2 regions of the Bacillus sp. JJ1609 genome follow, and region 2 is predicted to be linked to the other one. Evidence: a T-box and tRNA genes for the amino acid it is inferred to sense, from the RefSeq annotation. Region 2 holds a T-box; the other holds one or more tRNA genes.
What was found. The T-box of region 2 lies ahead of V7654_RS20915 (valine--tRNA ligase). A T-box ahead of a tRNA ligase gene usually reads a tRNA of that ligase, here a tRNA-Val.

Region 1 (5,358 bases), on a different contig from region 2:
GATCATCGTGTTTGTTTTATTGCTTTCTTTCTCGTTGTTCCAGTTATACACAACACTTTTTGGGGTCTTAACCGCCCAGCTGCAAAGATCGATCCATTTAGGCTTTGCACTTGCTTTGATTTTCCTTTTGTTCCCGGCAAGAAGGAAAGACCGGATTCACAATAAAGTTGCCTGGTATGATATCTTATTAGCTATCATTGCTGTTGCGGTTGGTGCATACTGGCCAGTCATGATTGATGAGCTTGTAAACAGGGTAGGGCGACTTACAGAACTTGATTTTTATATCGGGCTTGCTGCTATATTGCTTGTGCTGGAAGCTACTCGAAGAACAGTAGGACTGCCAATCATGATTATCGCCATGGCATTTATGGGCTATGCATTGTACGGTCCTTATATGCCTGGATTCCTCGCGCATAGAGGACTTGATTTAGATAGGCTTGTTCAATCAATGTTTTACACTACTGAAGGTATTCTGGGAACCCCACTAGGTGTTTCTGCTACATTTATTTTCTTATTCTTGTTATTTGGTTCTTTTCTTGAAAAAACAGGAGTAGGGCAATATTTTAATGACCTTGCAATCTTTATTGCTGGAAAAAGAATTGGCGGACCTGCCAAGGTTGCAATTTTCTCAAGTGCTTTGCAAGGGACAATAAGCGGAAGTTCGGTAGCGAATGTTGTTCAATCAGGGGCTTTTACAATTCCGATGATGAAAAAGCTTGGGTATGGAAAAGAATTCTCTGGAGCAGTTGAAGCATCAGCATCAACAGGCGGCCAGTTAATGCCTCCAGTCATGGGCGCAGCAGCCTTCTTAATGGTTGAATTCATCGGAGGCGGAATCAGTTACTGGGATATCGCAAAAGCTGCAGCTATCCCAGCGGTGCTGTATTTTACAGGAATATGGATCATGACTCATTTTGAAGCAAAAAGGGTAGGTCTTCGCGGCTTAAAGGATGAAGAAATTCCCGGGCGAAAAGAAATACTTTCGAAAATCTATTTGCTAGTACCGATATTAGTTATCATGATTCTAATGTTAACCGGTATGAGTGTTATGAGATCGGCACTATGGAGCATCCTGATCACTGTAGTGGTAAGTGCAATCAAAAAAGAAACACGAATAGGTATAAGAGGAATTATCGAAGCACTGGTAGATGGCGCCCGAACTGCACTTGGTGTTGCAGCGGCAACTGCAGCAGCTGGTATAATCGTTGGTGTAGTAACAAAGACAGGCCTGGGCCTAAAGCTTGCAAACGGTATTTTGGATCTTGCTGGCGGCCTTTTAATTCCAACCCTGATTTTCACTATGATAGCATCACTAATACTTGGAATGGGTTCACCTACAACAGCAAACTATGTCATCACTTCGACAATTGCTGCTCCGGCCATCATCCTGCTGGGTGTACCGGATTTATCTGCACACTTGTTTGTTTTCTATTTCGGGATTATCGCTGATATTACCCCTCCGGTCGCGCTTGCTGCATTCGCCGCAGCTGGTGTGTCAGGTGGGGAACCGTTAAAGACTGGTGTAATCTCATCCAAATTGGCAATAGCAGCCTTTATCATTCCATACATTTTTGTTCTTTCACCAGAAATGCTGATGATTGATACCACATGGTATTACTTGATTTGGGTTGTGTTTACCGCCTTGGCGGGAATGATGTTAATCGGAGCTGGAGTTATAGGATATTGGATTCGGAGTTTGTTCTGGTATGAAAGAGTTATTGCACTCATTGGCGGCTTGCTGCTGATCTATCCTGAGAAAATTTCGGATATCATCGGCCTTGGTTCTTTTGTGCTTATCATCGCATTACAATATTTGATAAAACGAGAAGACAAGGTTCATCCAAAGACCGCAAGTTATTGATATTGTGAAGAACACTCACCAAAAGCATAGCAAGTTAAAAATCGTAAGGAGTCCTCGCATTGGGGGCTTCTTTTTTAGCTTGTTTTTCTGAACCTTTGTTTTTCCGGCATTACAGAAAGAACATTTTCAAACTTGAAAAGGCGGTTATCATTGCGAAGGAAACAAAACGCTTTGAAATAGCTTCCATGCAGTTCTTTCACAATGATTTTACGATGCGTAATTTCGTTGTTCGCCGCCAGGTATATCATTTCAACTGGCTGATTGTCACTAAGTGACTTTGTAAGCAGACGATTCATGTTTTCACCCCTTAGTATTTATATTTACATTATACCCGAACATTCGTTCTTTATTCAATAAAATAGGAACTAATGTTCGTTTTATTTTCAGGGAAAAATGGTATAATTTTTATAAAATGGAGGTATGGATTATGGAAACTGAATTGCTGAGAATATTTGATGAGCAAGGTAAGGAAATAGGCACTGCACCAAGGTCTATAGTACATATAGAAGGACATTGGCATGAGACCTTTCACTGCTGGTTTACTGAGAGGATAGCTGGAGAGGACATTATTTATTTCCAAATCCGTAGTTCTGTTAAAAAGGATTATCCAAATCTATTGGATATCACTGCTGCTGGCCATCTTTTAGCAAATGAAGATGCTTTTGATGGTTTAAGAGAGGTTAAGGAAGAGCTGGGAATAGACATTGAAATGGAAGAATTATTTTCCGTGGGTACAATCAAGGCTTCACTCGTTAGTTCAAATTTTATCGATAAAGAAATGTGCCATGTGTATGTGTATAACAAACATGTCCCTTACGAGAAATACAGCCTGCAAAAAGAGGAAGTCTCAGGAATAATAAGGACCAGTCTGGATCTTTTTGAAAAGCTCTGGTTTGGAGAAGTGATGGAATTGGAGGCAGAGGGTTTTACACTAAACCGCGATGGACAAAAGCAGCCTCTGGTATTGAAGGTAGTAAAAGATCAATTTGTCCCGCATGAGGATGAATATATTAATAGTGTAATCAAAGCAATAAGGGAGATTTAGAGGGGGATGCTGAATGAAAATGATGTTTCACTACAATTGGGCAGTCCGGGATGATTGGTATAAGTGGTGTGAAGGAGTTAATGAGGAAGAGCTGCACGCTTCCCGGACAGGAGGAGTGGGAGGTATATTACAGACCCTTTTTCATATTATTGACGTGGAATGGAGCTGGATTCGCTTGCTTCAGGGAAAAGATGATTTCCAGGAGAACTTTGAGCTTTATAATACCTTGGATAAGGTGAAGGGATTGGATGCCAAATTTAAAGCCGAGGTAAAAGAGTTCGTTCTTGCCTGGAATGATGAGATGGAAAACCGAATCTTACAGCTTCCACAGTCAGATGGCAGCAGCGTTACCTTCACCTGGGGTGAGATTATGAGACATACTCTTGCACATGAAATACACCACATCGGGCAAATTTCAGTATGGGCAAGGGAGATTGGGAAGCAGCCAGTGACAGCGAACTTCATCGGGCGCGGCCTTTTTAAGAATGAAAAAGTTTAGTTCGGTTTTTTATCGACTAAAATCAGCTGGAACCGTCATCGAGCTTTATGAGAAACGATAATCGTACTATATGTCTGATTTGGAAAATTATATTGACATTAGAATCATAACATTATATATTAATAAATGTCCTCGCTAATAAGGACAAACAGAATAACGATTCCTTAGCTCAGCTGGGAGAGCGCTACCTTGACAGGGTAGAGGTCGCTGGTTCGAACCCAGTAGGAATCATACTTTTATGAGAAGCGTGAATTCCTCGAAATGGGATTCACGCTTTTTTTTACATAGGAATTTTCATCTATTCTGAAATGTGGGAAGCAGATAATTGGCTATTCAATCCCTTCAAATTTTGGGTTGATTTTTAAAATACTATCTTGGTTGAGGAATTCTTGTGGAATTCTAAATAAGCTATTTTTATTTTCCTAGACGAATCAAAAAACTTTATATATAGTAGAATTGACAATTGGAGAATTGGAAATGTAGGGGAGCCGGTGGTGCCGGCTGAGAAAGTGTCCAAAGATGCTGACCCTTTTAACCTGATCTGGTTAGTACCAGCGTAGGGAACATCTTCTGATAGACGTTTTTTCGTTTATTATGGATTTTTTCATGCGCTTGGGATTCCCCGAGCGCATTTTTCTGTTTCATTAAAGCCTTCTTTTCCAACTTCATTGTCAAGTAAAAACGGGAAGAGGGAGAATCGTGAAGAAGCTATTAATTTTGTTTTCTGGGTTTTTATTAATCTGGAGTCTTGCCGGCTGTTCATCGAGTGAACCGACAGCCAAGGAAAAGGGCTCACTGAAAAAGGTATCCATTGTGCTTGACTGGACTCCAAATACGAATCATACAGGAATCTACGTAGCAAAGGAAAAAGGATACTTCAAAAAGCATGGATTGGATGTAGATATTCTTTTACCTGGTGAAGCGGGAGCTGACCAGCTGGTTGCATCAGGGAAGGCTGAGTTTGGTGTAAGTTATCAGGAGGGGATTACCCAGGCAAGGATACAGGGAATTCCTCTAGTATCGCTGGCAGCTGTTATTCAGCATAACACTTCAGGCTTTGCTTCTCCGAAAGCCAAAAACATAGTTTCACCAAAGGACTTTGCTGGCAAAACGTATGGAGGCTGGGGTTCACCCATTGAAAAAGAAGTGATCAACTCGATAATGAAACAGGAAAATGCTGATATAGAAAAAGTGAAAATTGTTAATATGGGCGATTCAGACTTTTTCACAGCGGTAAAAAGGGATATTGATTTTGCCTGGATTTATTATGGGTGGACAGGTGTAGAAGCAGAGCTAAGAAATGAACCAATCAATATGGTGTATTTAACAGATTACTCGAAGAAGCTTGATTATTATACACCGGTCATCAGCACAAATGAAAAGATGATTGAGAATGACCCGAAAACCATTAAGGCATTCATGGCAGCGCTCACTGAAGGATATCAATTCGCGATTGATCATCCATCTGAAAGTGCTGATATCCTGATCAAGGCCGTACCTGATCTGGACGAAGATCTGGTTAAGAAAAGCCAGGAATGGCTATCTCCAAAGTATCAAGATGATGCTGATCACTGGGGTGAACAAAAGCTGGAGGTTTGGAAGAATTACAGTGAATGGATGTTTGAAAATGGTCTTCTGGAAAAGGAATTGGATGCTGAAAAAGCCTATACAAATGAGTTTTTACCAGAATAGGGAGGAAATGAACAATGGCGAATGCACTTGTAAGTGTACAAATTATCCCAAAGGCTTCTTCAACAGAGGAAGTTATTCGTTTAGTAGATGAGGCAATTAGTATTATTGATCAACCTGGAGTGATATATGAAGTCCATCCTCTGGAAACGACAATGGAAGGTGAGCTTGAAACACTGTTGTCGGTGATTGCGGAGATGAATAAAAAAATGGTGGGATTAGGCTCACCTAATGTGATCTCACAGGTGAAAATCCTGTATCAGC
Region 2 (5,358 bases):
AGCGGTTTCAGGCCATTTCGGAATATAATGAAAAATTCCGGAATAAATGGCATGGATTTCTGAATAAAACAAAAAATTCCGGAATAAATGACACGTTTTCGGAATAAAGTAATGATTTTTCGGAATATCCATTAAATAGTGCCGCTTTCTTACTTTAAAACTCATTGTATTAACAAAGTATAGGTATAAAAGCTAATCCATTTTTTTACTTAATCTTACTTCTCGTTCTTAATCTTTAATTTTTAATATTAAATCCCTCGAGTATTGGTCTAAATTATCATAAAAGCAAATATAGACTCATAAAGTGTTAATGACATAGTGATTTTACGCTTAAGGAATGAAAGGAGGAGTCGCTTTGTCTCAGGGAAATCAATCGTGCCTGCGATTTTCGTTAGAGGAGTCAGTATGGTTTCAAAGAGGACAGGAAGTCGCAGAGCTTGTCTCGATTTCACTCGATCCGAATATAACGATACAGGAAAACGAGCAATATGTATCCATTCGCGGATCGCTGGAATTGACTGGGGAATATACATGCCATGAAAATCAGCAAGAAAACTCGGATGACCACATCCCAGCTCTTAAGTTCGTGCATTCTGTGATGGAGAGGGATGAGGGAGTATATGAATTTCTGCACCGCTTTCCAGTCGATATCACAATTCCGAAAAACAGAATCGAAAGCATTTATGACATCAATATCAATGTAGAATCCTTCGATTATGTTTTTCCGGAAAAGGATCGCTTGAAGCTGAATGCTGATCTGGCTATTACAGGCCTATACGGTGAACAGCAGCACGAAACCGAAGAAACCGAGGAAGCTGCATATGAAGCTGAGGAGCTCGAATTCAGCTTCCGAGAAGAGCAAACAGAAGAAGCTACAGCCGAAAACCAAAGTGAAGAAGATGCCGCAGAATTCGATTTTCCAGAAGCACCAGCATATTCATTTGTCCAGCAGAACGAAGCTCTGAATCAGGACGAGGAAAATACATTCGAAGAGGAATTGTATGCACCGTTCCGGGCGGAAGCGAGAAAAACTGGTGCAGAGGAAAAGGCTGAGGAGCCTGTATTGCAGGAACAGCGTCATTTACAGGCCGTTCCTGAATATTCATATAGCGATTTCAGGAATGAGAATGTACCAGCTGAAGAAACCGAGGTTGAGGCTGAACAGGAAACGGAAGTCGAAATCGAGGAGCCGGAGGTGGAGGAGAACAAACCTGCTGAAGTCCAGGAGGCTGAGGAAGAAAGCTCATCTTCCCCGGTTATGAAAAAGAAAAAGCCAAATATGAAAAAAGGTATTTCGATCGCAGAGTTTTTAGCAAGAAAAGAAGAAGAAGCGGAGGTTGCTAAAATAAGAGTCTGTATCGTGCAGCAAGGCGACTCGCTCCAATCTATTTCTGAGCGCTATGATGTGCCAGTACAGCAGCTTTTGCGAGTGAACCATTTGAGCATTGACCATGAAGTCAAAGAAGGCCAGGTTTTATATGTACCTGGAGTAGCTGTGCACCATCAATAATCAAGGCTCAAAACAACACTCTTAGCAAGTTCAGCAAAAACAAAAATTAGAAGCAACGCCTTGTCCGAAAAGCTAGTTGTCAGGGCTGGTTTGGGTGCTGGCCAGGGTTGCTTCAGCTTTTTAGTGGGCAGGTGTGTCTGACACCTGCTCAAATCTATTTTCAAGCATATTTCCATGAAGTTAAGAAAGTGGGCGAGATCCAATGGATGATCGCAATTTTTTAAAGGAAGAAGCAGAGGTATTAAAGCAATATCCGGTTGAGCCATACTTTGCTGAGGATTTTGGCAAAATTAAAAAGATTTATACAAGAACGGGCACATTTGCTTTAAAAAAAATCCATCCATATGAAGGCACGGATTTTATTAAGCATATTCAAACACTTTACCAAAAAGGCTTTAACAGGATTGTTCCTGTATATCCTGCGAATGATGGCAGGTATGCCATTTTGCATAATAAATCACTTTACTATCTGATGCCGTGGATTCCGAATGAAATAAAGGAGAATCATCAATCAGAAAGGCAAATGCAGCTGTTCAGGGAATTGGCGAGGATGCATACTTTGTCAGCAAAGGAGCTTGAAATCAGTCACGAGCTGAAAAAGGAACACTATGAACAAACCTTGAAGGAATGGGAAAAAGAAGAGGAATTTATAAATGGATTTATTGAGAGCTGTGAAAATAGAGTATATATGTCCCCTTTTGAATTAGCCTTCTGCCTGTATTACAGCCAAATCAACCAGGCAATCCAGTTTGCCAAACAAAAGCTTGAGAGCTGGCATGAAAAAACAAAGGATCAAAAAAAGACGAGGACCGTCATCCTGCATGGAAAAATCTCAACGGAACATTTTTTGTTCGATGAAAGAGGTTATGGTTATTTCATTAATTTTGAGAACGCAAGGCAAGGTTCGCCAATTCAAGACCTGCTCCCATTTGTATCTAGGTCGTTAAAAACATTGCCCAAACGTTCTGATGATTCTATTGATTGGATTTACGCTTACCTGAAATATTTCCCTTTCAGAGAGGATGAGATGCAGTTATTTATGAGCTATCTGGCATTCCCGGCTGGGATCATCCGTGTAGCGGAAACTTATCATCAGCGAAAGACTGAGCTGGATGAAAGGAAGTTTGTCCAAAGATTGCAGAAGCAATATTGGCTTTTAAGCAATACTGGATATGTTGTAACGAAAATAGATGAAATAGAAAAACAGAAACAGCAAGCAAAGCAAGCACAACAAGAAGGAGCCCAGAGCTAAAATATGCCCTGAGGCTCCTTAAAAGATTTCAAATTTTATCGCCAGAGCGATCATAATAAAGATTGATAACAGCAGTACATCAAAAGTCGTTGGGAAAAATAGCGTCCGTAATCCTTGGAAAATGCAAAAAGGAAAGATTAATTGAGCACAGATGCCTCGAGCCGTTCTGGCCCACCTCGGGAGTGTATATGGATTATACCTTCGTCTCTTCATCTCCATTCCTCCAAACCGACAGATATTCCTTTTTTATTCTATGAGCAGTTTGCCTAAATTGTGCTAATAAATGGAACAGCAAGATGCAAAAAGTATAAAATATAAAAAAATAGGAAATGATGATTGACGTCATTCCCCTTTTTTGGGTAGTATAACTAATATACAAAAACACAATAAAGTGAATAGCATTGACAGGGAAGAGTACATTATCATTTAGCTTTAAGAGAGGAAAACCATTAGCTGCGAGGTTTTCTAAGCTGAATCAATGGAAGGTCGCCCTAGAGCTTCTCCTGCTAACGGAATGAGCATTCCTTTTAACAGGCGACGGTGAAGAGCCGTTATTTCCTCAAGAGCCAGCATGTTGGAATAATTTTTTTCCCTTGTTGGAAAAAAAGGTGGTACCGCGAACAAACTCCATTCGTCCTTTTACGGCGATTGGAGTTTTTTTATTTTATTTTTTAGGAGGAATCATGATGGAAGAGAATTTATCAATGCCTACTAAATACGATCCGTCCGCGATTGAACAGGGCCGTTATGAATGGTGGATCAAGGGCAAGTTTTTCGAAGCTAAAGATGATGCACAAAAGCAGCCATATACGATTGTTATCCCACCGCCAAACGTGACAGGAAAGCTTCACCTGGGGCATGCCTGGGATACAGCTCTCCAGGACATCTTAACTCGCATGAAGAGGATGCAGGGCTACGATGTTCTCTGGCTGCCAGGAATGGACCATGCTGGAATCGCAACGCAGGCGAAGGTGGATGAAAAGCTTCGCAGCCAAGGAATCAGCCGCTATGATTTAGGACGCGAGAAGTTCTTGGAGGAAGCGTGGAAGTGGAAAGATGAATATGCTCAGCATATCCGCCAGCAATGGGCAAAGCTTGGTCTTGGTCTTGATTACAGCCGTGAGCGTTTCACATTGGATAAGGGACTGTCAGATGCCGTAAAAGAAGTATTTGTTTCCCTGTACCGCAAGGGTCTTATCTATCGTGGTGAATACATCATTAACTGGGATCCAGCAGCAAAAACAGCTCTTTCTGATATTGAAGTTATTCACAAGGATGTACAAGGTGCATTCTATCATATGAAATATCCTCTTGCTGATGGTTCTGGTCACATTGAAGTCGCGACTACAAGACCGGAAACGATGCTTGGTGATACTGCGGTAGCTGTACACCCAGAAGATGACCGCTATAAGCATTTGATCGGCAAGTCGGTAATCCTTCCGATCGTTGGCCGTGAGATTCCGATTGTTGGTGACGATTACGTTGATATGGAGTTTGGTTCTGGAGCTGTAAAAATTACTCCAGCACACGATCCTAACGACTTTGAAATCGGCAACCGCCACCATCTTGAGAGAGTCCTAGTCATGAATGAAGACGGAAGCATGAATCACAATGCCGATAAATATCAGGGCATGGACCGTTTTGAATGCCGCAAGCAAATCGTCAAGGACCTTCAGGAGCAAGGTGTTTTATTCAAGATTGAAGAACACATGCACTCAGTTGGACATTCAGAACGTACCGGCGCAGTTGTCGAACCATATTTATCGACACAATGGTTCGTTAAGATGCAGCCTCTTGCTGATGAAGCGATCGCTCTTCAGCAAAAAGAAGATAAAGTCAACTTCGTACCTGAGCGTTTCGAAAACACTTATCTACGCTGGATGGAAAATATCCGTGACTGGTGTATTTCCCGTCAGCTATGGTGGGGCCACCGCATCCCGGCCTGGTACCATAAGGAAACTGGTGAAGTTTACGTGGATCACGAGCCGCCTGCGGATATCGAAAATTGGAATCAGGACAATGATGTACTTGATACATGGTTCAGTTCAGCTCTATGGCCTTTCTCAACAATGGGATGGCCTAATGAGGAAGCCGCTGATTACAAGCGCTATTACCCGACAGCTGCTCTGGTTACAGGCTATGATATTATTGCATTCTGGGTATCCAGAATGATTTTCCAGGGACTTGAGTTCACTGGCAAGCATCCATTCAAGGATGTACTGATTCACGGACTCGTTCGTGCCGAGGATGGCCGTAAAATGAGTAAATCACTGGGTAATGGTATTGATCCGATGGATGTCATCGATCAATATGGCGCTGACTCCCTACGCTATTTCCTGACAACAGGAAGCGCTCCTGGTCAGGACCTTCGCTACAGTACAGAGAAGGTAGAGGCAACGTGGAACTTTGCCAACAAGATTTGGAATGCATCCCGCTTCGCATTAATGAATATGAACGGACTTAAATATGAAGAAATCGATTTGAGCGGCGAAAAATCTGTAGCTGATAAGTGGATTTTAACAAGGCTGAATGAAACAATCGAAACTGTGACAAGACTGTCTGACCGCTATGAATTTGGTGAAGTAGGAAGAGCGCT

Region 1: it has a tRNA-Val gene. The T-box ahead of V7654_RS20915 (valine--tRNA ligase) is inferred to sense a tRNA for this amino acid. The anticodon was not compared.

What each region holds. Positions count from the first base shown of each region.
Region 1 is NZ_JBALSS010000027.1:3,910-9,267, forward strand. It holds gene V7654_RS19045 (TRAP transporter permease) at 1-1,861, shown strand, start outside; gene V7654_RS19050 (hypothetical protein) at 1,936-2,157, opposite strand; gene V7654_RS19055 (NUDIX hydrolase) at 2,289-2,906, shown strand; gene V7654_RS19060 (DinB family protein) at 2,920-3,405, shown strand; tRNA gene V7654_RS19065 (tRNA-Val) at 3,564-3,636, shown strand; TPP riboswitch at 3,877-3,985, shown strand; gene V7654_RS19070 (ABC transporter substrate-binding protein) at 4,105-5,097, shown strand; gene V7654_RS19075 (thiamine-binding protein) at 5,112-5,358, shown strand, end outside.
Region 2 is NZ_JBALSS010000033.1:14,087-19,444, forward strand. It holds gene spoVID (stage VI sporulation protein D) at 356-1,510, shown strand; gene ysxE (spore coat protein YsxE) at 1,713-2,762, shown strand; T-box leader at 3,155-3,404, shown strand; gene V7654_RS20915 (valine--tRNA ligase) at 3,449-5,358, shown strand, end outside.